4 regions of the Aminobacter sp. P4_D5 genome follow, and region 1 is predicted to be linked to each of the others. Evidence: riboswitches for the same ligand, from Rfam matches in the RefSeq annotation. Region 1 holds a riboswitch; each other region holds the start of a gene.
What was found. Region 1 has a riboswitch for cobalamin ahead of AC1DWF_RS11285 (DUF1636 family protein). Riboswitches for the same ligand answer to the same signal wherever they lie in the genome.
Positions count from the first base shown of each region.

Region 2: linked by a shared signal. The riboswitch ahead of AC1DWF_RS06525 (CbtB domain-containing protein) and the one ahead of AC1DWF_RS11285 (DUF1636 family protein) in region 1 are both predicted to bind cobalamin.
Region 3: linked by a shared signal. The riboswitch ahead of bluB (5,6-dimethylbenzimidazole synthase) and the one ahead of AC1DWF_RS11285 (DUF1636 family protein) in region 1 are both predicted to bind cobalamin.
Region 4: linked by a shared signal. The riboswitch ahead of AC1DWF_RS25575 (TonB-dependent receptor domain-containing protein) and the one ahead of AC1DWF_RS11285 (DUF1636 family protein) in region 1 are both predicted to bind cobalamin.

Region 1 covers NZ_JBFUIP010000040.1:18,516-24,410, reverse strand. Annotated here, with positions in the region: gene AC1DWF_RS11290 (winged helix-turn-helix domain-containing protein) at 30-1,256, shown strand; cobalamin riboswitch at 1,251-1,457, shown strand; gene AC1DWF_RS11285 (DUF1636 family protein) at 1,497-1,937, shown strand; gene cobW (cobalamin biosynthesis protein CobW) at 1,934-2,971, shown strand; gene cobN (cobaltochelatase subunit CobN) at 2,986-5,895, shown strand, end outside.
Region 2 covers NZ_JBFUIP010000018.1:13,685-19,579, reverse strand. Annotated here, with positions in the region: gene cbiB (adenosylcobinamide-phosphate synthase CbiB) at 1-257, shown strand, start outside; gene cobO (cob(I)yrinic acid a,c-diamide adenosyltransferase) at 270-887, opposite strand; gene cobU (bifunctional adenosylcobinamide kinase/adenosylcobinamide-phosphate guanylyltransferase) at 889-1,398, opposite strand; gene AC1DWF_RS06530 (CbtA family protein) at 1,391-2,155, opposite strand; gene AC1DWF_RS06525 (CbtB domain-containing protein) at 2,172-2,348, opposite strand; cobalamin riboswitch at 2,385-2,581, opposite strand; gene AC1DWF_RS06520 (gamma-glutamylcyclotransferase) at 2,649-3,338, opposite strand; gene AC1DWF_RS06515 (acetyltransferase domain-containing protein) at 3,460-4,458, shown strand; gene AC1DWF_RS06510 (methyltransferase family protein) at 4,455-4,934, shown strand; gene AC1DWF_RS06505 (MerR family transcriptional regulator) at 4,942-5,328, opposite strand; gene mgtE (magnesium transporter) at 5,490-5,895, opposite strand, start outside.
Region 3 covers NZ_JBFUIP010000039.1:745-6,639, reverse strand. Annotated here, with positions in the region: gene AC1DWF_RS11015 (SPFH domain-containing protein) at 1-179, shown strand, start outside; gene AC1DWF_RS11010 (NfeD family protein) at 205-669, shown strand; gene AC1DWF_RS11005 (KpsF/GutQ family sugar-phosphate isomerase) at 779-1,777, opposite strand; gene AC1DWF_RS11000 (outer membrane beta-barrel protein) at 1,928-3,607, shown strand; gene bluB (5,6-dimethylbenzimidazole synthase) at 3,604-4,326, opposite strand; cobalamin riboswitch at 4,373-4,557, opposite strand; gene galU (UTP--glucose-1-phosphate uridylyltransferase GalU) at 4,626-5,513, opposite strand; partial or broken gene AC1DWF_RS10985 (lytic murein transglycosylase) at 5,763-5,895, shown strand, end outside.
Region 4 covers NZ_JBFUIP010000166.1:6,442-12,288, reverse strand. Annotated here, with positions in the region: partial or broken gene AC1DWF_RS25590 (ABC transporter ATP-binding protein) at 1-349, opposite strand, end outside; gene AC1DWF_RS25585 (FecCD family ABC transporter permease) at 349-1,350, opposite strand; gene AC1DWF_RS25580 (ABC transporter substrate-binding protein) at 1,347-2,222, opposite strand; gene AC1DWF_RS25575 (TonB-dependent receptor domain-containing protein) at 2,233-4,092, opposite strand; cobalamin riboswitch at 4,261-4,463, opposite strand; partial or broken gene AC1DWF_RS25570 (transposase) at 4,661-4,871, opposite strand; gene AC1DWF_RS25565 (ATP-binding cassette domain-containing protein) at 5,485-5,847, opposite strand, start outside.

The DNA of each region.
Region 1 (5,895 bases):
CTCACAACAGACTGCGATAGCTTGCCGCAATGAAGGAAAAAATCTCACTCCCCACCGCCCGCCGCATCGCGCTTGCGGCCCAGGGCTTCATGGACCCGCGCCCCACAGGCACGATCACGCGACGTCACCTGCAGCGTGTGCTCGACCGCCTCGGTCTGTTCCAAATCGACTCGGTCAGTGCCGTTGTGCGCGCGCACTACATGCCGCTTTATTCGCGCCTCGGCCCCTACCCGATGGCGCTGCTCGACGACGCCATGCAGTCGAGCAAGCGTCTGCTTTTCGAGTACTGGGCGCATGAAGCCTCGCTGTTGCCGCTAGAGACCTTTCCCCTGATGCGCTGGCGTATGGCGCGGGCTGAGGAAGGGATGTATGGCGGGCTTGCCAAGTTCGGCCGCGCGAACAGGCCTTACATAGAGGAGATTTTCCGCCACGTGGTCGACCGCGGCCCGATCGCCGCTTCCGAGATTGAAGGCGCCAAAGGTTCGGGCGGCTGGTGGGGCTGGAGCCGGGAAAAACACGCTTTCGAATGGCTGTTCTGGGCTGGCCGCATCACCACCCATTCGCGCCGTGGCTTCGAGCGACTTTATGATCTGCCCGAGCGAGTCTTGCCCGCGGGCATTTACAACAGTCCCATCCCTGCCCCGGCCGACGCGCATCGCGAACTGTTGCGAATCTCCGCCCGGGCCCATGGCGTCGCGACGGCCGCCTGCCTGCGTGATTACTTCCGCCTGTCGCCCGCCGAAATGAAAGGTCGCCTCGAAGAGCTGGTCGAAACGGGCGAACTGATTCCCGTCCGCGTCGAGGGCTGGGACAAGCAGGCCTACCTGCACGCCCAGGCCCGCATTCCACGTAAGGTCAGTGCCCGCGCCTTGCTCGCGCCGTTCGATCCGCTGGTCTTCGAACGCAGCCGCGCCGAAAGCCTGTTCGGCTTCCGCTACCGAATCGAGATCTACACGCCGGCCGAAAAGCGCCAGTATGGCTATTATGTCCTGCCCTTCCTGCTCGGCGAACGAATCGTCGCGCGCGTCGACCTCAAAGCTGACCGCCCAGCCGGTGTCTTGCGCGTCCATGCCGCCTATGCGGAGCCCTGCGCCCCGCCCGAAACGGCGGCCGAACTCTATGAAGAGCTGCAGCAGATGCGTGACTGGCTTGGCCTCGAAAGCATCAAGGTCACACCGGCCGGCGATCTCGGACCGGCGCTGAGCGACATTGCGGGTCGCTCCCTCACGTTGACTCCACCCCTCGCGAAAGCMTAAATCGACCCAGACGGTCTCCTCCCGGCAAGGGGAGGAGCTAAGAGGGAATGCGGTGCGGCGCTTTTGGCGTCAAATCCGCGGCTGTCCCCGCAACTGTAAGCGACGAGCCAAGACCGGTAACCACTGGGATGTCCTCCCGGGAAGGCGGCACGAAGGCGACGACTCGCGAGCCAGGAGACCTGCCGTCTGAAACATTGATCCGATCGCCTGGCGGGTGTCCCAGGCAAGGAGCCTGGTATTTTGGAACTCGACGACAATCTCTCTGTCGAAATTTTGGACGCATCCAGCGATGGCGCCGACCTGCGCGCCGCAGCGGATGTGACGATTCTCGTCTGCTCATCCTGCCGCGACGAAAACGGCTCGGACGCTCATCCCCGCGCAGGCGCCAAGCTCGCCGAATCCACACGCGCCGCCGCTGCACAAGAAGGCATCACGGTGCGCAGCGTCGAATGCCTCGGCAACTGCAAGCGCCGCCTGAGTGCGGCGATCCTGCGCGACGGCTCATGGAGCTACGTCTTCGGCGATCTCGCCATTAGCTCGGGCGACGACCTGATCACCGGCGCAAAACTCTTCGCCACCTCGACCGACGGCCTGATCCCGTGGCGAGGCCGTCCCGACAGCCTCAAGCGCGGCCTTGTCGCGCGCATCCCTCCCCTCGACCTCATCAAGGAAGACAAATGACCGCCTCCGTCGAACGCGTCCCCTGTACCGTCATCACCGGCTTTCTCGGCGCCGGCAAGACGACGCTGCTCCGCCACATCCTCGAAAACGCCAAGGGCAAGCGCCTCGCCATCATCGTCAACGAGTTCGGCGATGTCGGCATCGACGGCGAAATCCTCAAAGGCTGCGGCATCGACACCTGCCCGGAGGAAAACATCGTCGAACTGGCCAAYGGCTGCATCTGCTGCACCGTCGCCGACGATTTTGTCCCCGCACTGGACCAGATCCTGTCGCGTTCGCCACGTGTCGACCACATCCTGATCGAGACTTCGGGGTTGGCATTGCCCAAGCCGCTGATCCAGGCCTTCCAATGGCCCACGGTCAAGAGCCGCGTCACGGTCGACGGCGTCATCGCCGTTGTTGACGGCCCAGCGCTCGCAGAAGGCAAGGTCGCCGCCGACATGGACGCGCTCGCCGCCCAGCGCGCCCAGGACGAGACGCTCGACCATGATGATCCGGTCGAAGAAGTGTTTGAAGACCAGGTCGCCTGCGCCGACCTCATCATCCTGTCGAAAAGCGACCTGCTCGACGAGGCCGGCCTTGCGCGCGCCAACGCCATTGTCGGCGAGCACCTGTCGCGCGCCGTCAAGATCGTGCAGACCGCGCACGGCAAGGTCGACCCTTCGGTGCTGCTTGGCCTTGGCCTCGCTGTCGAAGACGACATCGAAAACCGCAAGACCCATCACGACGGCGCCTTCGACCACGAGCACGATGATTTCGACTCGTTCGTCATCGACATTCCTTCGATTTCCAACCCGGATGAACTGGCCAAGCGCGTCGCCACCGCCGCCGAGGAAGAAAACGTGCTGCGCGTGAAGGGCTTCGTCGAAGTCGGCGGCAAGCCCATGCGCCTGCTCGTCCAGGCTGTCGGTCCGCGCGTCAACCACTACTACGACCGCGCCTGGACGGCCGAAGACGACCGCCGCTCGCGTCTGGTGGTGATCGGCCTCAAGGGCCTCGACCGCCCGGCCATCGAGCGCATTCTTGTAGGCTGAGCCGGGCCAGATAGATGCACATCCTCACCACCACATCCGCCTCGCTCGACGATCTCGTCGAGCCTGTCGATCTCAGGCAAACGCCTGCGGATGTGGTGGCGTTGTCTTTCACCGACAGCGATCTCGCTGGCATCGCCGCCGCCTGGAAGGCGGACGCGGCAAGCCTGCCATCGATGCGGCTCGCCAGCCTGCGCGACCTCAGGCATCCGATGTCTGTCGACCTCTGGATCGACAGTGTAGCGGCGCACGCCAAGGTCATCATCGTCCGCATCCTCGGCGGTTATGACTGGTGGCGCTACGGTTGCGACCAACTCGCTGCCATGGCTCGAGAAAAGGGCATCGCTCTTGCGCTGCTGCCGGGCGAAAGCCACGATTCGGACTCGCGGCTGGTCGAAGGCTCGACCTTGCCGCGCACAGAACTCGACGCGCTGCTTGGCTATTTCCGCGAAGGCGGACCGGAAAACATGAAGGCGCTGGTTGCGCGCCTCGCAGGACTGGCGAGCGCGGAAGCGAAAGCCGATGCCAATGCACCGGTGACGGTGCCCAAAGCCGGTTTTTACGATCCGGCGCGAGGCGTGGTCGAATCCCCCTTCTCCCCGTTCACGGGGAGAAGGTCCTGGCAGGGGGACGAGGGGCAGGAGCCAACGCTCGACGCCCTTGCGCCGCCCCTCATCCGCCCCTTCGGGGCACCTTCTCCCCGTGAACGGGGAGAAGGTGATATCGTCCCCATCCTGTTCTATCGCTCGATGCTGCTGGCAGCCGATGTCGCCCCCGTCGACGCACTGACCGACGCACTCATCCGCCAAGGCATCCGGCCCGTCCCGATCTTCGTATCAAGCCTGAAGGACAAGGAATCGCTCAGCTTTGTCGAGGCGGCTCTTTTTGCGTTAGAGCCATCAGCCATCATCACGGCTACAGCGTTTGCCTCAGGAGCGGAACCCGGCGCGGAAACACTGTTCGACCGGGCCGGCGTTCCCGTGTTTCAGGTGATCGTCGCCACCACCCGCCGCGAAGCCTGGGAGGGTAGCCCGCGTGGGCTGGCACCGGCAGATCTTGCGATGCATGTCGTCATGCCCGAGCTCGACGGCCGCATCCTCGCAGGCGCCATCTCATTCAAGTCCGAGAGCGAACTCGACCCGGCGCTCGGCTTCCGCGCCTTGGCCAACCGGCCCGAGCCGGACCGTGTCGAACAGGTCGCAACCCGCATCGCGGCACATCTCAGGCTGCGCGAGACGCCGCCCGAAAAGCGCAAGCTCGCGATTCTCATCCCCGATTATCCCAGCGCGCCCGGCCGCACAGGCTATGCCGTAGGCCTCGACGTACCCAACAGCGTCTTGGCCATGCTGCAGGACCTCAAGGACGCCGGGTACGGCGTTGAATCGATTCCGGAAACTCCGCGCGAATTGCTCGACCTGATCGAGGCGGGTGGGCATGGACTGGCGCTTGATAACTATCTCGCGCAGTCCGCTGATCTGCCCACGGATGCAAGGAACGTGGTTGAGGCGGCGTGGGGGGAAGCTGCGCTGGAGGCTGTAACAACTCCACCATCGCACCGCCCCTCATCCCCTGCCGGACCTTCTCCCCGTAACGCCGGGGAGAAGGAAGACGGCCGCAACGCCGACGCCCCCCTCTCCCCGTCTTTGAGGGGAGAGGGTAAGGGTGAGAGGCAACTCCATTTTCCATTCTGCGCCTCCACCTTCGGCAACGTCACGGTGGCCCTCGCCCCGGATCGCGGTCGCTCGGCCGATCGCCGTGCCGACTATCACGATCCGACCCTGCCGCCACGGCATGCGCTGCTTGCCTTTGGCCTGTGGCTGCAAAAGTCGCTCGGCGTCCACGCGATCATCCATGTCGGTGCGCATGGCACACTTGAATGGCTGCCGGGCAAGACTGTCGCTCTGAGCCAGACCTGTTTTCCCGAAATCGTCACCGGTTCGCTGCCTGTCATTTATCCCTTCATCGTCTCCAATCCTGGTGAGGCAGCCCAGGCCAAGCGCCGTATTTCGGCCGTCACGCTCGGCCACCTGCCGCCGCCACTTGCCAGTGCCGGCCTCGACGAGAACCAGCACAAGCTTGAGCGACTGGTCGACGAATATGCCCAGGCCGATGGCCTTGACCGCCGCCGCCGCGACCGGCTGGCCAAGCTGATCGTCGAGATGGCGTCCCAGACAGGCCTCGCCAGCGAAGCCGGCGTTGCCAACACCGACGCGCCAGACGAGGCACTGCGCCGTATCGACGCCTGGCTTTGCGACCTCAAGGATTTCGCCATCAAGGATGGCCTGCACATCTATGGTCGCGCCTCAGACGACGAACACGACGCGATGCGCAGGCAAAGTGCTGCCAGCGAACGCGAGGGCCTGATCGCCGCGCTCGACGGCCGTCACGTTAAGGCCGGCCCCTCGGGCGCCCCGGCGCGCGGACGCACCGACGTTTTGCCCACCGGCCGTAATCTGTTCACATCAGATCCGCGTACCATGCCGACGCCGACCGCCTTCGACCTCGGCAAGGCTGCGGCCGACGAAATCATGCGCAGCTATCTACAGGGCCATGGCGACTGGCCACGCGCGCTGGTTATCGATCTCTGGGGCAGCGCTTCGCTGCGCACTGGCGGCGAAGAGATCGCCCAAGGCCTGGCGCTGATGGGCTGCCGGCCGCAGTGGGATTCCGCCACCGGCCGCGTCACAGGCATCGAGGTGTTGCCGCCGGCAGCGCTTGGCCGCCCGCGCGTCGACGTGACCTGGCGCATTTCAGGCCTGTTCCGCGACATGTTCCCGACCCAGATCGCGCTGATCGATGCGGCAGCGCGCGCGGTCGCCACACGCGAGGAGGACGACCACGAAAACCCGCTCGCCGCCAGCACCCGCGCTTCGGGCAAAGTCGAGCCACGCATCTTCGGCTCATCGCCCGGCACCTATGGCGCGGGC
Region 2 (5,895 bases), on a different contig from region 1:
CGGTGTTCCGCGACGCCAGAAAACACCGCTCGCCCAATGCCGGCTGGCCTGAGGCGGCAATGGCCGGTGCGCTGGGTCTCGCCCTCGCAGGCCCGCGCACTTACGGAGGGGTCATGGTCGACGACGCCTTCATGGGCGACGGCGGCCGGCGCGAAGCCAATGCCCAGGATATCCGTGCCGCACTCCGACTTTACTGGACGGCCGACGCGCTGATGGTCGGCGCAATGGGATTGATCGCCGTCATCTTCTGGCTTTAGGCCGCAGATCCCTTAGAACTCGATGCCTTTCTGTGCCTTAACCCCAGCCGCAAAATGGTGCTTGGTCGCGCCCATCTCGGTGACGAGATCGGCGGCTTCGACCAGTGCAGGCTTGGCATTGCGGCCGGTGACGACGACATGCAGGCCTTCGCGCCGGCCCTTGAGCGCAGCCACGACGGCGTCGAGATCGAGATAGTCGTAGCGCAACGCGATGTTAAGCTCATCGAGGACCACAAGCGCGATGCTGGGATCGGCCATCAACTCCTGAGCCTTGGCCCAGGCGGCTTCAGCGGCGGCGATATCGCGCTTGATGTCCTGTGTTTCCCAGGTAAAGCCTTCGCCCATGGTGTGCCAGACGACGCGGTCGCCAAATGTGGCAAATGCATCCTGCTCGCCCGAATGCCACGCGCCCTTGATGAATTGCACGACGCCAACACGATGGCCGTAGCCGAGCATGCGCAGCGCAAGCCCAAAGGCCGCGGTCGACTTGCCCTTGCCGGGACCGGTATTGACGATCAGCAGACCCTTTTCCACAATGGTCTTTTCCGCCACCTCGGCGTCCTGAACCGCCTTGCGCTTGGCCATCTTGGCGCGATGGCGCTCGGCTTCGGTCTCGTTGATTTCCTTCATCTCATTTCACCTTTATCGGCAGGCCAGCGACCATGAACAGCACCTCGTCGGCACCGGCTGCCACCATTTGATTGAGCCTGCCGGCTGCATCGCGGAAGCGGCGGGCAAGCGCGTTGTCGGGCACGATGCCGAGCCCGACCTCGTTGGCAACGACGAACCATGGGCCGCGCGGCCGCGACAGCACCTCGGCGAGCCGGGCACTTTCCGCTTCCACGTCATGATCGGCCAGCATGTGATTGGTCAGCCACAGCGTCAGGCAATCGATGAGTACCGGTTCGCCATCGGCGACACTGTCGAGCGTTGCTATCAAATCAAGCGGCGCATCCATTGTTCGCCAGCCTTCGCCGCGCCTGGAGCGGTGGATATCGATGCGCTCGCGCATCTCGTCGTCATAGGCCTGCGCGGTGGCGATGTAACTCCATGGCGCAGGGAATGCGGTGATCAGCCGCTCGGCGTGCGCACTCTTTCCAGAGCGCGCACCGCCTAGCAAAAATGTCAGCTTCTTAGGCAAAGCTGCCGCGCAATGCGCCCTGCGTACCCATGAAACGCTGCCGCACAGCCCCCGCGACAGCTCCGAGCACCACCCAGAAAACCAGGTTGGTGATGGTCACGGCGACGACGAAGCTGTGGTGCAGGTCGGCCGGTATCGGCGAATCATGGCTTTCTGGCTGCGGCGCACCGATGATGTGCGGAGCAACGATCAGCGCGACGCCGAGGATGGCGAGCGGCAGCGACTGCTTGAAAGCGATCAGTGCCAAGCCGGCAGCGGTTGCCACCACCGTCATAGTCCACCAGATCTGGCGCGCGCCAAGGTCGGCCGCCGGCATGGCGGGCAACTCAGGTGGCAGCCCTAGGCCCGGCGCGAGTGTGAAGACAGCAAAGCCGGCAAAGCCCCAGAACACGCCCTGGCGCCAGTTGGCGATGCCGCCGGCAAATTCGGAAACCGCGACCAGGATCAGCGCGAATGCGACGCCGCTGACGATATTGGCCAGTGCCGAATAGGCGAAACGCTCAAAGCCGTCGGCGGGTGCCCAGGCTTCAGCTTCCTCTTCAGTGGGAGCCATGGCTTGCGCCGCAGGTGCTGACGTGGTCGCTTCAGTGCCAGCGGCTGGGGCCGCGGCATGCTCATGGCCGCCGCCGGCATTTTCGTAAGTTTCGGCCTTGAGGATCAGCGGAACGGTTGCATAGGTTTGGAGCGCGGCAAGGATCACGCCGGCCAATAGGCCGCTGATCGCCGCGATGAACACGACGTTGCGAAATACAGACATGGTTGGGGTGCCTTCGTTAGTGGCAGGGGAAAGCCATCGAGTGGCGATAGTCGTGGGCAGCGTTGTGCACCACGTCCATATGCGAGAACCCGAGGAAGCCAACAACGAAAAGGCCAAGCAGCGCCGCAAGCGCGAGCTGCATTGTGCGCGACTGCGAGGAAACGTCGGCGCCGATTGCAGAAACAGTAGTCATCTTAAAGTCCTTTCGCCCTCCACCCGAGGGCCTCGAGAAGTGTCCCTGTCGCCGGCAGGTCTCCTGGCTTGCGGATCGACACCCTTCCCCGCCTTCCCGAAGCAAGCTTCAGTGGCATTTGGGGAGAGCTAACCGCATACAGTTGCGGGGGCAGCCACGGCTTCGGACCTTCAAAAGGCCCTTACCGCATTCCCTCTTGATTCCGTAACGGAACCGACGACGCCACGACTATAGAAACAAATGCCTTGGGCGGCAAACCAAATTCCGACGCCGGGCGGTGCGAATGCGGCGTTTTGGCGATCAGCTCCGGGCCGCGATTCGTTCGGCCACCAGATGCTGCAGCCGCCACAGATGCCGGTCGTGGATGGCGCGCTGCTCGAGGTTCTTCACCACATTGTAGAGATAGTCCGCCGCCGAGCCCCAATGGCCGCAGGTTGTGGCCAGCCGTTCGACAACCTCGTCCTCGCCAAGTGCGCCGGCATAGGCCCGGCCGCCGCGATTGACGACGAAAGCAAGGGCGGTCAGCGGGCCGTCGTCGGTGACAAGGTTCAGCCAGCGCGGCTTGTAGGTCGAGGGCTTCAGCGTCATCTCGCGGCGGTAGAGCTTGTCGAGCTGTTCGCGCCTGTCGCCGTCCATGAGCCTGAGCGCCACGCCCTTGCACTGGCCGCCGCGATCCATGCCCATCATCAGTCCGGGCTGCTCTTTCGTTGCCCGCCAGCGGTTCATGCTGACGCAAAACGAACGATGCCAGCCGCGCGCCAGCGCCACCTTCTCTTCGGTGTGTTCGACCTCGGGCTTCCAGATCAGCGAACCATAGGCAAACAGCCATAGCGGGCCATTGCCGGGATGCTCGGCGAGCGTTTCATCGATCATCGCCTCATAGTCGGCGTCGTCGAGGTGCACTGCATCGGGGTCCGGGCCGGCATCGGCCACGTCGCGATAGCATCGCGCCACCAGCTCTTCGGTCAGCGACATCATGCGTCCGGTCATTTGCGCCACTTCAATTCTTAACCTTGTGCATGACTGGCCACACTGCTCTCTACCGCCCCGCTTCAACCATGATAGTGCTGCAGGGGCGCTGCAACACCTGAAAACGCCGAAGCGAATGGCCATGACGATGCATCCGAGCACTGAACAAGTTCAAGCCCCCTCGCGGCGCGTGTCGGTCATCGACATCGCCCGTGGCACAGCCCTCGTCGCCATGGCGATCTACCACTTCGCCTGGGACCTCGAATTCTTCGGTTACGCCGATCCGGGCATGACCGCCTATGGCAACTGGAAGCTCTTCGCCCGCTGCATCGCCTCAAGCTTCCTGTTTCTCGTTGGCGTCAGCCTTGTGCTGGCGCATGCCAAGGGCATTCGCTGGCCTGGCTACTTCAGGCGGTTGGCCATGGTGTCGGCGGCGGCATTGGCAATCACGGTCGCGACCTGGTTCGCCATGCCCGACAAGTTCATCTTCTTCGGCATCCTGCACCAGATAGCACTGGCCAGCGTACTCGGCCTCGCCTTCCTGCGCCTGCCGGCCCTGCTGACGCTGGTCATCGCCGCCCTGGTCATCGCAGCGCCCAATTATCTGCGCTCTGACGCCTTCAACCACCCGGCGCTTTTGTGGATCGGCCTGTCCACCTTCAATCCGCGTTCCAACGATTTTGTGCCGCTGTTTCCATGGTTTGGCGCCGTATTGACCGGCATTGGTGTTGCCGGTCTCGCGCTCAAGGCCGGTCTTTTCGAAAGGCTGGCGCGCCTTCAACCCGGCGCCTGGTCACGGCCGCTCAGCTTCTTCGGCCGCCACAGCCTGGCTTTCTACCTCATCCACCAACCGGTGATGATTTCGCTGGTCTGGGCCTTTGCCCAGATATTCCCCGCCCCGGTCGAAACGCGCGAAATTACCTTCCTCAAATCTTGCCAGCGCTCGTGCGAGCAAAGCCGCGACACGGATTTCTGCTCGCGCTACTGTGTGTGCATGCTCGACGAGTTGCAAAGGGATGATTCGTTCGTCCGCCTCTATGCCGCCGACCAGAGCCCGGAGCTTAAAGACCGTGTCGGGCAAACCGCGGCCATGTGCTCGACCAACACCGACAACCAGACGATACCAGGAGGAGCGCAATGACCGATCTCAAAGCCGCCGCCCCCAGCAGGGTTCCATGGCCGCCGATCGTCTACCTCCTGGCTATCGCGGTGGCTGTAGCCCTCGGACTGCTCTACCCCTTGCCTTGGCTCACCGAGCCGCTGTCGGACCTGCTCTACGCGGCCGGCTGGTTGGCTGTGGCCGGCGTGGTTGCGATCTATTACTCAGCCATGCAGACGCTGAAGCGCGCCAAGACCACGATCCGTCCCGACAGGCCGTCGGAGCATCTGGTCACCTCGGGCGCTTTTTCCTTCACCCGCAACCCGATCTACTTCGCCAACACGCTCTTGATGATCGCCATCGGCCTGATCACGGCCAGTGTCTGGTTCATCGTCCTTGCGGTGATCGCGGCCTTCGGCACGCAGAAGCTCGCCATTGTGCCAGAGGAAAAGCACCTGCAAGCCCGCTTCGGCAAGAAATACATCGATTACAAAAAGAAGGTCCGGCGCTGGATCTGATCAGCGCTCAGGTGTTGACGCCGAGTTCGACCAGCCGTTCGACACAGGATTCTTCGGCCTGATCGAGTTCGGCCAGCGTCTCCTCGAGGTCGCGGCGCTTCTGGCGCAGATCCTCACGCTTTTCTTCGATGCGCTTGATCATCAGCTTGAGTTGACCGACCTCGCCGGGGGGGGCGCGATACATCTGGATGATCTCGCGAATCTCGTTGATCGAGAATCCAAGCCGCTTGCCGCGCATGATCTGGCGAATGAGCTGCCGGTCAGACGGGCGGAACAGGCGAGTGCGGCCACGGCGGACAGGCTGCACCAGCCCCTCATCCTCATAAAAACGCAGCGTCCGCGTCGAAATGTCGAATTCGCGGGTCAATTCGGTGATCGAGTAATATTCCCGCATCGTCTCTCCACCCAGCCAGCGTCGCCGCGCCGCTTTCAAATCATGCCGCGCTAGCCGAGGCGATCATGCCATGCGACAGTATACGCCGCGCAGCCAAAAGGACCCTTTTTGGTCCTCAAGGAGTCTCGCACGCGACTTACGTAAAAGTCAATTGAACAACCTTACCTCGCAGCAGCGCCAAGATGCAGCCACCAGGTGGCAAGGCTGAGGAAGGCAAGGAAGCCGATGACGTCGGTGATCATGGTCGTGAAGATCGAGGACGAGATCGCCGGGTCCGCGCCAAATTTGTCGAGCAACAGCGGGATCAGGATGCCACCGAGTGCCGCAGCCAGCATGTTGAGCACCATGGCGGCGGCGATGACGAAGCCCAGATCCGGGTTGTGAAACCATAGGCCTGCGACCAGGCCGAGGATGGTTGCGATGATTGCGCCATTGAGCAGGCCCACCATCACCTCGCGGCGAATGACGCGACCGGCATTGTAGATGTCGAGGTCGCGGGTGGCGAGCGCGCGCACGGTTACCGTCATCGTCTGTGTGCCGGCATTGCCCCCGAGCGAAGCGACGATC
Region 3 (5,895 bases), on a different contig from region 1:
CCAAGATCGGCGCATCGCCCAACAACAAGATCGTGCTGATGCCGTTCGAGGCGTCGTCACTGATCGGCTCGCTTGGCGGCATCGGCGCCATCGCCAAGGAAGTATTCCGCAGCGAAGGCACCAACGGTGCCCAGCGCCAGGCATCGCGCCCGCCGCGCATCCCGCCGGAGCAGAGCTGAGCGCAGGTGCATTGAGGAACCGCAAATGATCGCCCGCATCGTTGCCGAACTCGGTCCCTGGAACTGGATGCTGCTCGGCTTCATCCTGCTGACGCTGGAGATTTTCGCGCCTGGCGTGTTCCTGTTGTGGATCGGCATTGCCGCACTTATCGTCGGCGCGATCTCGCTGCTTTTGTGGGACGCCGCGTTCTGGGGGTGGCAGGTTCAGGTCCTGCTCTTCCTCGTCCTGGCGCTCGCTTCGGCCTATATCGGCAAGCAGATCGTGCGCGGGCGTGGCGATGTCTCCGACCAGCCGCTGCTCAACCGCCGCGGCGCCCAGATGATCGGGCGCACCGCAACGCTGACCGAGCCGATCAAGGAAGGCCGGGGACGGATCAAGCTCGGCGACACGACATGGCGCGTTTCCGGTCCAGACCTGCCTGTCGGCACGCAGGTGCGTGTCATCAGTGCCGCGGACGCCGATCTGGAACTGGTGGTGGAGCCGGTCTGACGCTGCCTAGCGCATCTGCCCGAAAATCGGAATCGATTTTCGGAAAGCACGATGCGTAGATTCAATGATTTAGAGCGTCCTTTGCGCGTCCGTTCGGACGCACGGCGCTCTATGCAGCGCCGACCCTGAGCAAATCGTGGAAGTGGATGATGCCGACCGGACGGTCGTCTTCGACCACGAGAATGGCACTGATATTGTGCTCGTTGAGCATGGCAGTTGCAGTACCTGCCAGCATCTGTCGTGGCACGGTCTTGGGCCGCCGGGTCATGATGTCTTCGACATTGGTCTCGGCAAGATTGCGGTCGAGATTGCGCGCCAGATCGCCGTCGGTGATGATGCCGGCGAGCTTGCCATCTTCGTCAACGACACAGACGCAGCCAAAGCGCTTCTTGGACAGCGTCTTGACCGCCTCTGGCATCTTGGTGCCAACCGATACGATCGGCATTTCATCGCCTATGTGCATCAGGTCGCCGACCGGCATCAGGCTCGCGCCGAGCTGGCCACCCGGATGGAAGGTGCGGAAGTGGTCGGCGGTGAAGCCGCGCGCTTCAAGCAGGGCCACCGCCAGCGCATCGCCAATTGCCAATTGGAGCAGCGTCGAGGTCGTCGGCGCGAGCCCATGCGGGCAAGCTTCCGGGGCGCGCGGCAATGACAAGACGACATCCGCCTGACGTGCCAATGCGGAAGCGTCGCCGGCGGTAATGGCAATCAACGGGATCGAGAAGCGCCTGGAATAGGCAACAATGCCCTTGAGTTCGGCCGTCTCGCCCGACCAGGAGAGTGCCACGATCGCGTCTTCCTTGGTGATCATGCCGAGATCGCCGTGGATGGCTTCGGAGGGGTGGACGAAATAGGCTGGCGTTCCGGTCGAGGCCAGGGTCGCTGCGACCTTGGAGCCGATATGGCCGCTCTTGCCAACACCCGTGACGATGACCCGGCCGCTCAGTTGCCCGAGGGTCGAGACGGCTTGGGCAAATGGCTCCGCCAATACCCCTTCGAGCGCGGCAGCAAGCGCGGCCATGCCGGCCTGCTCAGTGGTGACGGTGCGGAGGGCGGAGGCGATCGACGCCTGCCGGTCCGGCTCTTTTTTCAGCGATCCAGCGTGCATGTCGCATGCGTTAGCGCGTCGAACGGTCCCTGTCCATGATTATCCGGCCCGAACGATGCGTCCCCGGGGTGGCGGGAAACGCTCCGTTAACCATGGCCATTTACCAGTTGGTAATTGCGGCGCCCATGCGTCGGCGAAGCAGTGGAAAAGATGGCGCAGATCAGGCCAGAGCAAAAAGGACCGTGGGGCAGTGCAGGACTGCGCGCCTTGCTGGCAACAGCAAGTCTAGCGACGTTGCTTTGCGCCACGCCTTTGCATGCTCAGGAAGCCGGCTTGCGCGGTACGTTTGCAGATGGAGACGCAACAGGTTCGCTGACGCGCAGGCCCATGGCCCAGCCGCAAACGCCCGAACCCCAAGATCAGGTCGCGGACTATCAGCCTGTCAGCCCCGGCGCCCTACCCGACCAGGCGGACGCAGCCGCAGAAGACAGCCTGTTCAGCGAGCCGCCCAACGCCGACAGCGCGGCGTCCGCTCGCCAGCCTACCACGGCCCGCCAACGTGCCGAAGAGGCGCGACGGCAACGCGCGGCCCCCACAAGGGCGCCCGCCACCAGGCCCGTTGCGCCAGCGGCGGAAGACGACATTACCACCGGCACCGTGCGCCAGGGTACCATCGACTCAGAAACCAGCGTGGAGAACGGCCCGGAATCCGCACGGCAAGCCGCCATCGAGGCACTTACGCCCCTGATCGATGCAACTCCCTTCGCGCCCACCGGCATCCGCGTCGGCAGTTTTGTGCTCAGGCCCAGCCTCGTGCAAGGACTGGAGGCGAGTTCGAACGCCGATTCGAGCCCGGACGGAAAGTCGGCGGTGCTGTCGGATACCGCCCTTCGGCTCAATGCCGCATCGGACTGGGAAAGCCATTCGGCGAACATCGATGCGTATGGCATCGTTCGCAAATCCCTCTCCGGGCAGGAGGTCGACGATCTCGCCGGAGGCATCAACGGCCGATTGCAGCTCGACCTCGCCGACGACCTTCGGGCCATCGCGCGTCTTGGCTACGATTTCCGCCCGGAATCGGCCACCTCCCCCGTCGTCATCGTCGGCACCGCCGAGCGGCCGACGCTCCACATCCTCGATGGCGAGCTTGGGCTGGAGAAGGATGTCGGCAAATTCCGCTTCGGCGTGGCCGGCGAGGCGACCAAGGAAACCTACAGCGACGCTCAATTGTCGGACGGCGCCACGCTGTCTCAGGAAGACAGGAATTCCACGCTCTACACAGGCAGGCTGCGCGCCGGCTACGAGATATCGCCTGCATTGACGCCATTTGGCGAGGTCGAATACGGACGCCGCGTCTATGATCTCCGCTTCGACACTGCCGGCTTCGAACGCTCGTCGAACAGGATCGGCGCACGCGCCGGCGTCGAATTGGACATGGGCGAGAAATTCGGCGGCGAGCTTTCGGCCGGCTGGATCAGCGAAAACTTCGATGACGAGCGCCTCAAGACCATTTCCGAACCGACATTTGCCGCCGACCTCAGATGGTCGCCGATCCGTGGCACCATCGTTGGCTTCAACGGCGCAACCTTCGTGGAAGGCTCGACCACTCCGGGCGAAAGCGGCTCGATTCTCTATGCTGGGCGTCTCAGCGTCGAGCGTGAAATCCGCGCGAACCTCACGGGCATGGCAGCCGTGGGCGCCGGTTGGCGCGACTATGCCGACTCCGAGGACCACGATCTGACGCTGACCGCCGAAGCAGGCATGACCTGGTGGCTCAACCGCTATGCCGGCCTCACCGGCAGGCTGCGCCATGAAACGTTCACCAGCACACTGCCCAACCGCGATAGCACGACCAACACAGTGTTCCTCGGGATGAGAATCCAGCGCTAGGATTCAGGGGCAACGAGTTCGGCGGCAATCGCCTTCAGCGCTTCTTCTCCGCCACCGGAAAACACCTCGCTCATGATGAGATCGGCCAGCGGCAGGCGGCTGCCCCAGCCATGCCTTTCAAGGTCGGGCTTTTGCGCGAATTCGGAGACCCGGCCAACGCAGAGATAAGCCACCGGCACGACATGATCTGGAATGCCTAGCAGCTGCTTCAGCGCCTCGCGGTCGAGGATGCTGACCCAGCCGACGCCGACACCTTCGGCACGCGCCGCCAGCCAGAAATTCTGCACGGCGCAAACGGTGCTGTAGAGATCCATTTCCGGATTGTGCCAGCGTCCAAGCGGCGAATTTTCCGAGCGGCTCCGGTCGCAGGTGACGACAAGGTTGAGCGGGGTCTCGCAGATGCCTTCGAGCTTCAGCTTGCGGTAAAGTGCCTGCCGTTCCTCGGCGATGTGCGGCAGTTCCTGCTGGCGCGCGGCGAAGAACAGGTCGCGCACTTTCTGCCGGCGCTCGGCATCGCGGAGGACGATGAAATTCCATGGCTGCATGAAGCCAACCGACGGCGCGTGATGGGCAGCCATCAGCAGCCGCGCCAGCAGCTCATCTCTCAGTGGGTCAGGCCGAAAATGGCTGCGCACGTCGCGGCGCGTGAAGATGGCGCGGTAGACGGCATCTTGTGCAGCTTGGTCGAAACAATTGGAATTTAAATGGTCAGCCGGCATCGCGTATCCCCTTGCGAGCAATCGATTTCCCCCGCCTGACCATGCGGAGGACGATTTCTGCCGGGCCGGTCTTCTGGCTCGAGTTCAACCCGTTGTCGGCACCTTCCCATTCAAGATGAACAGTGGCTTTTGCCGATACGGTCCCTCTTACAGCGTTGGGCACGCCACGGATTTGCACCGTGTTCCCGATTCTCCCGCATCGCTGCGGGCACCTGGCAGGACATGTCTATCTGGAGCAGGCCCCGATGGCCATCGCTCCGCGCGCCCAAAATTGACGCGCGGGCGACATTGCAGCCGCTTTAGCGGCCCGGCTTCATCTCGTGCAGCAAGCCTTCGATGACACCGGCCATGCTTTTGCTGAGATCCGAACGCGACAGGGCAAATGCGACATTGGCTTCGACGAAGCCTTCCGGCGAGCCGCAGTCGAAGGTGCGGCCGCGATAGTGGTAGCCGTAGAAACGCTGCTGCTTTTCAAGCTTCAGCATCGCGTCGGTGAGCTGGATCTCGTCGCCGGCGCCACGCTCCTGGCTTGCCAGGATGTTGAAGATCTCAGGCTGCAGGATGTAGCGGCCATTGATGAAAAGGTTGGAGGGTGCCGTACCCTGCTTCGGCTTTTCCACCATGCCTTCGATTTCGAAGCCGGTGTGGACGGCCTTGCCCTGTCCGACGATGCCGTATTTGTGCGTCTCGGCGGGATCGCACTCCTGCACGGCGATAATATTGCTGCCGGTTTCGGCGTAAAGCTCGACCATCTCGCGCATGCAGCTCTTTTCCGACTGCATGATCATGTCGGGCAAAAGCAGTGCGAAAGGTTCGTCGCCGACCAGTTCGCGCGCGCACCAAACCGCATGGCCAAGGCCAAGCGGCACCTGCTGGCGGGTGAAAGAGGTCTGGCCCGGCCCTGGCTGGAGCCGCTGCAGCCGTTCAAGCTGTTCGATTTTGCCGCGCTGTGCCAGCGTGTCGTAGAGTTCGAACTGGACGTCGAAATGATCTTCGATGACCGCCTTGTTGCGGCCGGTGACGAAGATGAAATGCTCGATCCCAGCCTCGCGTGCCTCGTCGACCACGTATTGAATCACCGGACGGTCGACAACAGTCAGCATTTCCTTCGGGATCGACTTGGTGGCAGGCAGAAAACGCGTGCCCAAACCCGCGACCGGAAAAACTGCCTTGCGAACTCTCTTCATGCTTCATCGTCCGATAGAAGATTACGGGTATCGAGAAGTGACATTGTCACGCCCGAATTGAGGAATACTGAACGCGATCACATATTCAGGGACAGGGGGCAAGACCACCGATCACGCGATCTTGATTGTCCCGCCCATTGGGGAGACAATCCCCAGGGGCGTTTTTCGTTCCCCAGGGGACCATGGTAAACTGATTGCTAACCGGCTTCGGCGATGAATCGACTTTCTGATCTCTCCAAGGAGGAAAGAATGCCCCTTCGCATTACCGCCAAGAGTCTCGCAGGCGTTGCCGCGATCGCTGGTCTTTCGCTCGCGCTGCTGTTGCCTGCTGGCCCGGCGGCGGCCGAGGCCGGCTTCGAACGCTGGGTCGCGAGCTTCCGTT
Region 4 (5,847 bases), on a different contig from region 1:
TCTCCCTGTCCTTGTCCGACAAAGGCGCGAAGCTCGGGCGATGCGGGGCCCGTCCAAGGCCGACGAGCATTTCAACCGAAACCGACCAGGCAATCTCCCTGTCCTGGGCGACATAAGCGGCATGACGGGCCCGTTCGCGTGCGGAGAGCCTGGCCGCATCGAGAGGTCCGAATGCGACGCTCCCCACGGCAGGAAGCAGCCCAAGCAGCGCGCGCAACAATGTCGACTTGCCCGCACCGTTAGGGCCGATCAGGCCGATGAACTCGCCCTCGGCGACATTGAAGGAGATCCCATCGATGACCGGGCGGGTTCCAAGCGAGACCTTGAGGCTATGGACATCGAGCAGCATCAGGCGAGCTTCCTTCTCGTGCGCCAGACCAGCCATAGGAAGAACGGCGCGCCGACGATGGCAGTGAGGACTCCGAGCTTGAGGTCCTTGCCGGGCGCGATGATGCGCACCAGGATATCGGCCGCCAGCAGCATGGCAGCACCGCCAAGCGCGCTTGCCGGAAGAAGCCGGGAAGGACGCGATCCGACGAGGGGGCGCAACAGGTGGGGCACGATTAGCCCGACGAAGCCGATCGCACCGGACACAGCGGTCGCGGCACCTACCGATGCCGCTGTTCCTAACACGGCCAGAAACTGGACCCGACGAAGATCGACCCCCATGGTGGCAGCGGTATCGTTGCCGAGGGTCAGCGCATCGAGTGCCTGCCCCAACGCCGCAAGCAGCAGCCAGCCGATGAGCATGAATGGCAACGCAAGCCAGACGTGGGTCATCGACCGGTCGGTCAGGGAGCCCAGCATCCAGAACATGATCTCGAGGGCGGCAAATGGGTTCGGCGAGAGATTGAGCGCTAGAGACGTCATCGCGCCTGCGAAACTCGATACGGCGACACCTGCCAGAATGATGGTCAGCGTGCTGCCGCGAAGACCTGCCAAAGCCTGGACGACCACGACTGCGACGGCCGCCGCAGCGAGCGCTGAAAGCGGAAGTGCCAAGGCAAACACTGATGTGAGCCCGGAGTAGATGGCGACCACGGCACCAAGCGATGCCGATGCACTCACGCCGATCAGCCCGGGTTCAGCCAGCGGATTGCGCAGGTATCCCTGGAGCGCGGCACCCGATAGGCCAAGGGTAGCTCCGACCATCAGGCCAAGCAGAGCGCGGGGCAGGCGGATTTCCTGCATGACCAGGGCGATCGCATCCGCCTTTGGGGAGAACAATGCGGCGAGGCTGTCGGAAAACGCTATCGCTGCCGGGCCCACGGTCAGCGACAGCAGAAACAGGCAGGCAGTAACCAGCGCCAAGGCCGCAAGTACCGCATAGTAGGGCATTGGGGCTCTCATGGATTTCCCCTGATGTTGCTGGCCGCAGCTTGGAGGATCCGAGCCGCTTCAAGCGTGAAGGGAGCACCACAGATCGTGTAGCCGGAGGGTACGGTGACCGATCTTCCTGAGGCAGCGATGGCGCGATAGGCCGGGTGGACAAAGTTCTCTTGCGCAAGCGCAGGAGCCCCGTAGGACGTGTTTCCGTCGGCGATCAGGTCAGGCTGGGCGAGGACGAGCATTTCCAGCGGCAACCGAGAGCTTCCAGACAGGCCGAGCTTGTTCGCGAGGTTGGCCAGGCCCGAAAGCTTGACGACCTCGTCTACCAGCGTGCCGGCGCCTGACGTGTAGCTATTGGCATAGTAGGTGGCTACCGTCTTGCCTGAGGGTGGTTCCTTCTCGAGCTGGGCGATGCCCTTGTCGAGTTCGCCGACAAGTTCGGCTGCCCGGTCCTCCCTGGCGAGGACCTTACCCATTCGAAGGATGTTCGCACGGATGTCGGCGATCGAACTGTCGGGAGCGAATTCCTCGACCCGGATGCCCAGGCGCCGAAGCAGTTCCACCGTCGTTCTCGTGGTGTAGGTGCCTGCCAGCACGAGGTCGGGCTGCATCAGGAAGACCTCCTCCGCGAGACCATGATTGACGGCAATCCCAGCCGCCTTATCGAAAAGAACGGAGGTGCTGGGATCGCTTGCCATGTAGGAGACCGAGTGCAGCTGTTCCTTGTCTGCAATCAGCATGGCCAGCTGATCGGTGCACACGTTCATCGAAACCACGCGGCTGGGGCCGTCGGCTGCTTCTGCCGCAGGTGCAAAGGCCGCCAGAACGAGCGCGCCAGCGAATGAGCACAGCCATTGATGAAGGCTTGCTCTTGAAAGGCAGCAGGGAGACATCCGCATCATCTCAAAACTGGCGCGTGAAGCTGAGGTTGATGGTCCGTCCTGGCGCTCGATAGTCGGTGACGGTTGAATACTGCTCATCGAATAGGTTCTCGACCGAAAATTTCAGGCTCGATCTGTCATCAAAGGCATAGTCGGCCGTGAAGTCCACGGTGACATAATCCGGCAGCTTGACCGTGTTTGCGGCATTGGCATAGCGCGGGGAGGCGTAAAGCAGCTTGGCCGTGAGGTTGAGCTGCTCGGTTGCCCGGTAGCCGATCTCCGCCGTGGCCTTGAACCGGTCGCGGTAGGGAATGTAGAGCCCGTTGTCTTGGTTCTTTGGCTCGCGATAATCGATCGTAGCCTTGCCGCTCCAACTGTCGCTGAATTGGTGAGACACCGAAGCCTCTACGCCCGAAACCTTGGCTCTGGCGACGTTGAAGGGGAGGTACGTTGGGGGATTGGACGCGATCGCGTCGGTGAGCCAGGTCTGGTAGAGGGCTACGTCAACCGTCGTGTCGACCGTCGGCCGCCAGTTCAGGCCGATCTCGTAGGAACGAGACTTTTCCGGCTTGAGGTTTGGATTCGAGTAGCCCGGGTAATAGAGGTCGTTGAAGGTCGGGGCACGGAAGCCTGTGCCGTAGGACGCTCGCGCGATGAGATCCGGAACGATTTCCCAGCTGGCACCGAGATTGTAAGTCGTCGCATCGCCGAACTGTTCATTGTGATCATAGCGCAGGCCGCTATCGATGGTGAGTGCGCCATACTCGACCGAATACTGCCCGAAGACCGCGACCAGATTGCGGGAGTCGACACCGAAGTCGACGGTCGAGTCCACGCTTTCGCGATAGGCTTCAGCACCGCCAGCAACGACATGCGTTGCGTCCCCAAACTCGAAGGATTTCTCCGTCGATGCGAAGATTCCGAAGCGCTGCGTGTCAAACTCGCTGTTGCCAACAACACCATCACGGAAGTTGGTCGAACGGTCTAGGCCGCTGGAAACCTCGACAGTCGAATTCCAGCTGTCCGAATGCTTCAACGTGGCGCCGATCTTTCCGGCGAAGGTATCGGTGTCGACCTCGTTGAACGACGGAAACGAATTGTCATACTCCGTCCGGCCACGGGCAAAGAGGCCATCTGCGTAGAGCCGCCCCCAGTCGTAGGATTTGGCGACAGAGAAATTTAGCGAGCCCTGCAGGAAGCCGTCATCATCGGGTTCATGACCCCATGCCAAAGGGGTCGTGAAGTCATAGCCTTGGGTGCCGAGAAGGCTGCCGCCCACAGCGTATTCAACGCCGCCTGCCGTCTGGCCACGCACGTTGCCGGATACATGTGCTCCCCAGGGATATGTTACCCCCGTTGTAATCGATCCGCAGCGATCGCGTCCGTCGTCGCACTTGCCGCCCTGCCTGGTGATGATGTTGATCACGCCGCCAATGGCATCTGCGCCGTATTGGGCCGAATGCGGACCCTTCGCGATTTCGATACGCTCGATCGCGGAGAGCGGGATGTTGAAGATCGAGCTTATTCCGCTGGTGGCTGAGGCCGTACGCACGCCATTGACGAGCACGAGTGTCTGCCCCGAGGACATGCCCCGAAGATAGACATTTGTTGCGGAGCCTTGGCCGCCATAACCGATGATCGAAACGCCGGGATAGCGCTTGAGGAGCGAGGGCAGATCGGGCGCAGCCGATCCCTTGATCTCGTCTTCATCGATGACCGTGACGGAGGAGGTAGCCCGCACAAGCGAACTTGCGCGGCGAAGAGGCGTGGTGATCACCAGCCTATCGAGCAGGGTCGGCCCTGATGAAGGCAGCTCTTGCGCGTAGGTGTGACCGGGAAGTGCCAGCGACAGTGCGCCGGCGGCAATAAGTAGTCTCTGCAATTTTGCCCCCAAATGGTTCGGGTGGCGCGGTTAGGGCGCGCCAGTTTCTCCAAACCGCAGGCAGGCAGGTGCAGGGATGCAATTCACCCTGCGGCCCTCCGCATGCGGCAACACTTTTCAATGTCACCGCCACGAGCGACCGCGCCTGTCCGCACCCCGTGGACAAAGCATGGGTGACTGGAACGGGCAGGTCTCCTGACTTCCGTGTCTCAGCCTTTCTCCGCCTTCCCGACCGCATAACGTGCGCTCAGTGGCATGTTGGAGAAGGCTCAACGGTTACAGTTGCGGGGGCAGTCGCGGATTCGGCCAGTGGCCTCACCGTGTTCCCTTTTCATCCACCTCTCGGCGGAACCAATTCCGAGTCGGAAAATAGCCAGCGCGCCGAAGTTGTCAATTGGAGGGGTATCGGAATTCTTGCAGCGAGTGCATCTCATTTGTCGTAGGCAAATTGAAAGGCGTCAAATTCGGGTCTAATCCAGTTATTGCTGCCTAACTGGGACTTGTTTTCTGTATTATTTGCCAGGCATGGGCCTTCATGCTGCAGGTATAGTATTCTGTATTTGCGGAGAATTATGACAGCGACCGATGCGACGCGCCCGCCGCGACGCACGTTCAGATAAGTGGCGTAGATCCACAGATACGGCCAGTCGCCTTCGATTGGCCGGGCCAGGAAGGCCTGACCTTGTCGTGGTCTCTTCGCACAGCCACGTGACCTGGCTCTCGGAAATACTGCTCATGCCCATCGCCATGACCGGATCGTGGACCGAGCGCGTCGAGATGCGGCTGCCCCACGCCCCATCAGTTTTCTAGCTCCAAAATTGCATGACTGCGTCCGCAGGCGCTCGTAGTCACGATGGCTGGGCGTGGTGCGGATTGGTCGGATGGCGCGGTAGAAGAAATAGCAAAATCAGATGGTTACGCATCTCTGTTAATTTTTTTATAGATGCCTATCAGGCATTTCACATGAAATCTAATAGGAATTTTACGGTTGCGGGCTCGTGCCAAACGTACCAAAGCCCGTGCTCGAATAGCGACGTTGCCCGACCCACCCAACTTCCCGGCGAGTATCCCTAACCACTGTGCTCGGTCATTGCGACTCGCACGGAGATCAAAGAGTTTTCGAAGGGGGGCAGCAAAGAGCCTCGGGTTTCAGCGGCATAACGTTCACCGAACAGTTCGAAATTCTTGCCGCACAATTGGCCTCGGATCAGGCGCTCTCTGCGCCTCCACTCAGCCGTTGCAACTGCCCTTTCTCGACGGCATGCTGAGTCTTATGAAACCCTCCACGCCGCGCGAAGCCTTAACGGAGGCGGTACTCGTACTCGACCGTGGTGATCTGAAACGTGCTGGCCCTTTCCCAAAGGCGACAAAAGATCGACTTCGTCCGCCGGCCTATGTATCCAGCCAACCAGGCGTCGGTTCGGGCAATGGAATGGCGTCGAGCAATGACCGTGTGTAGTCGGAATGTGGTGCCTCGAAAACGCGACTGCATGGGCCTTCCTCCGCGACCCTGCCTCCCTCCAGGACTATTACCCGATCGCAAATGGCGCGAATGACGGACAGGTCGTGGCTGATGAAGGCAACCGCGAGGCCCATTTCGCGACTGAGCTCGGCGATTAGGGCGAGCACCTGCGCCTGCGTCGACACGTCCAGGCCCGATACGACTTCATCGGCAAGCACGAAATCCGGCTGCATCACCACCGCGCGCGCGATGCCGACCCGCTGACGCTGTCCACCCGATAGTTCGTGCGGGTT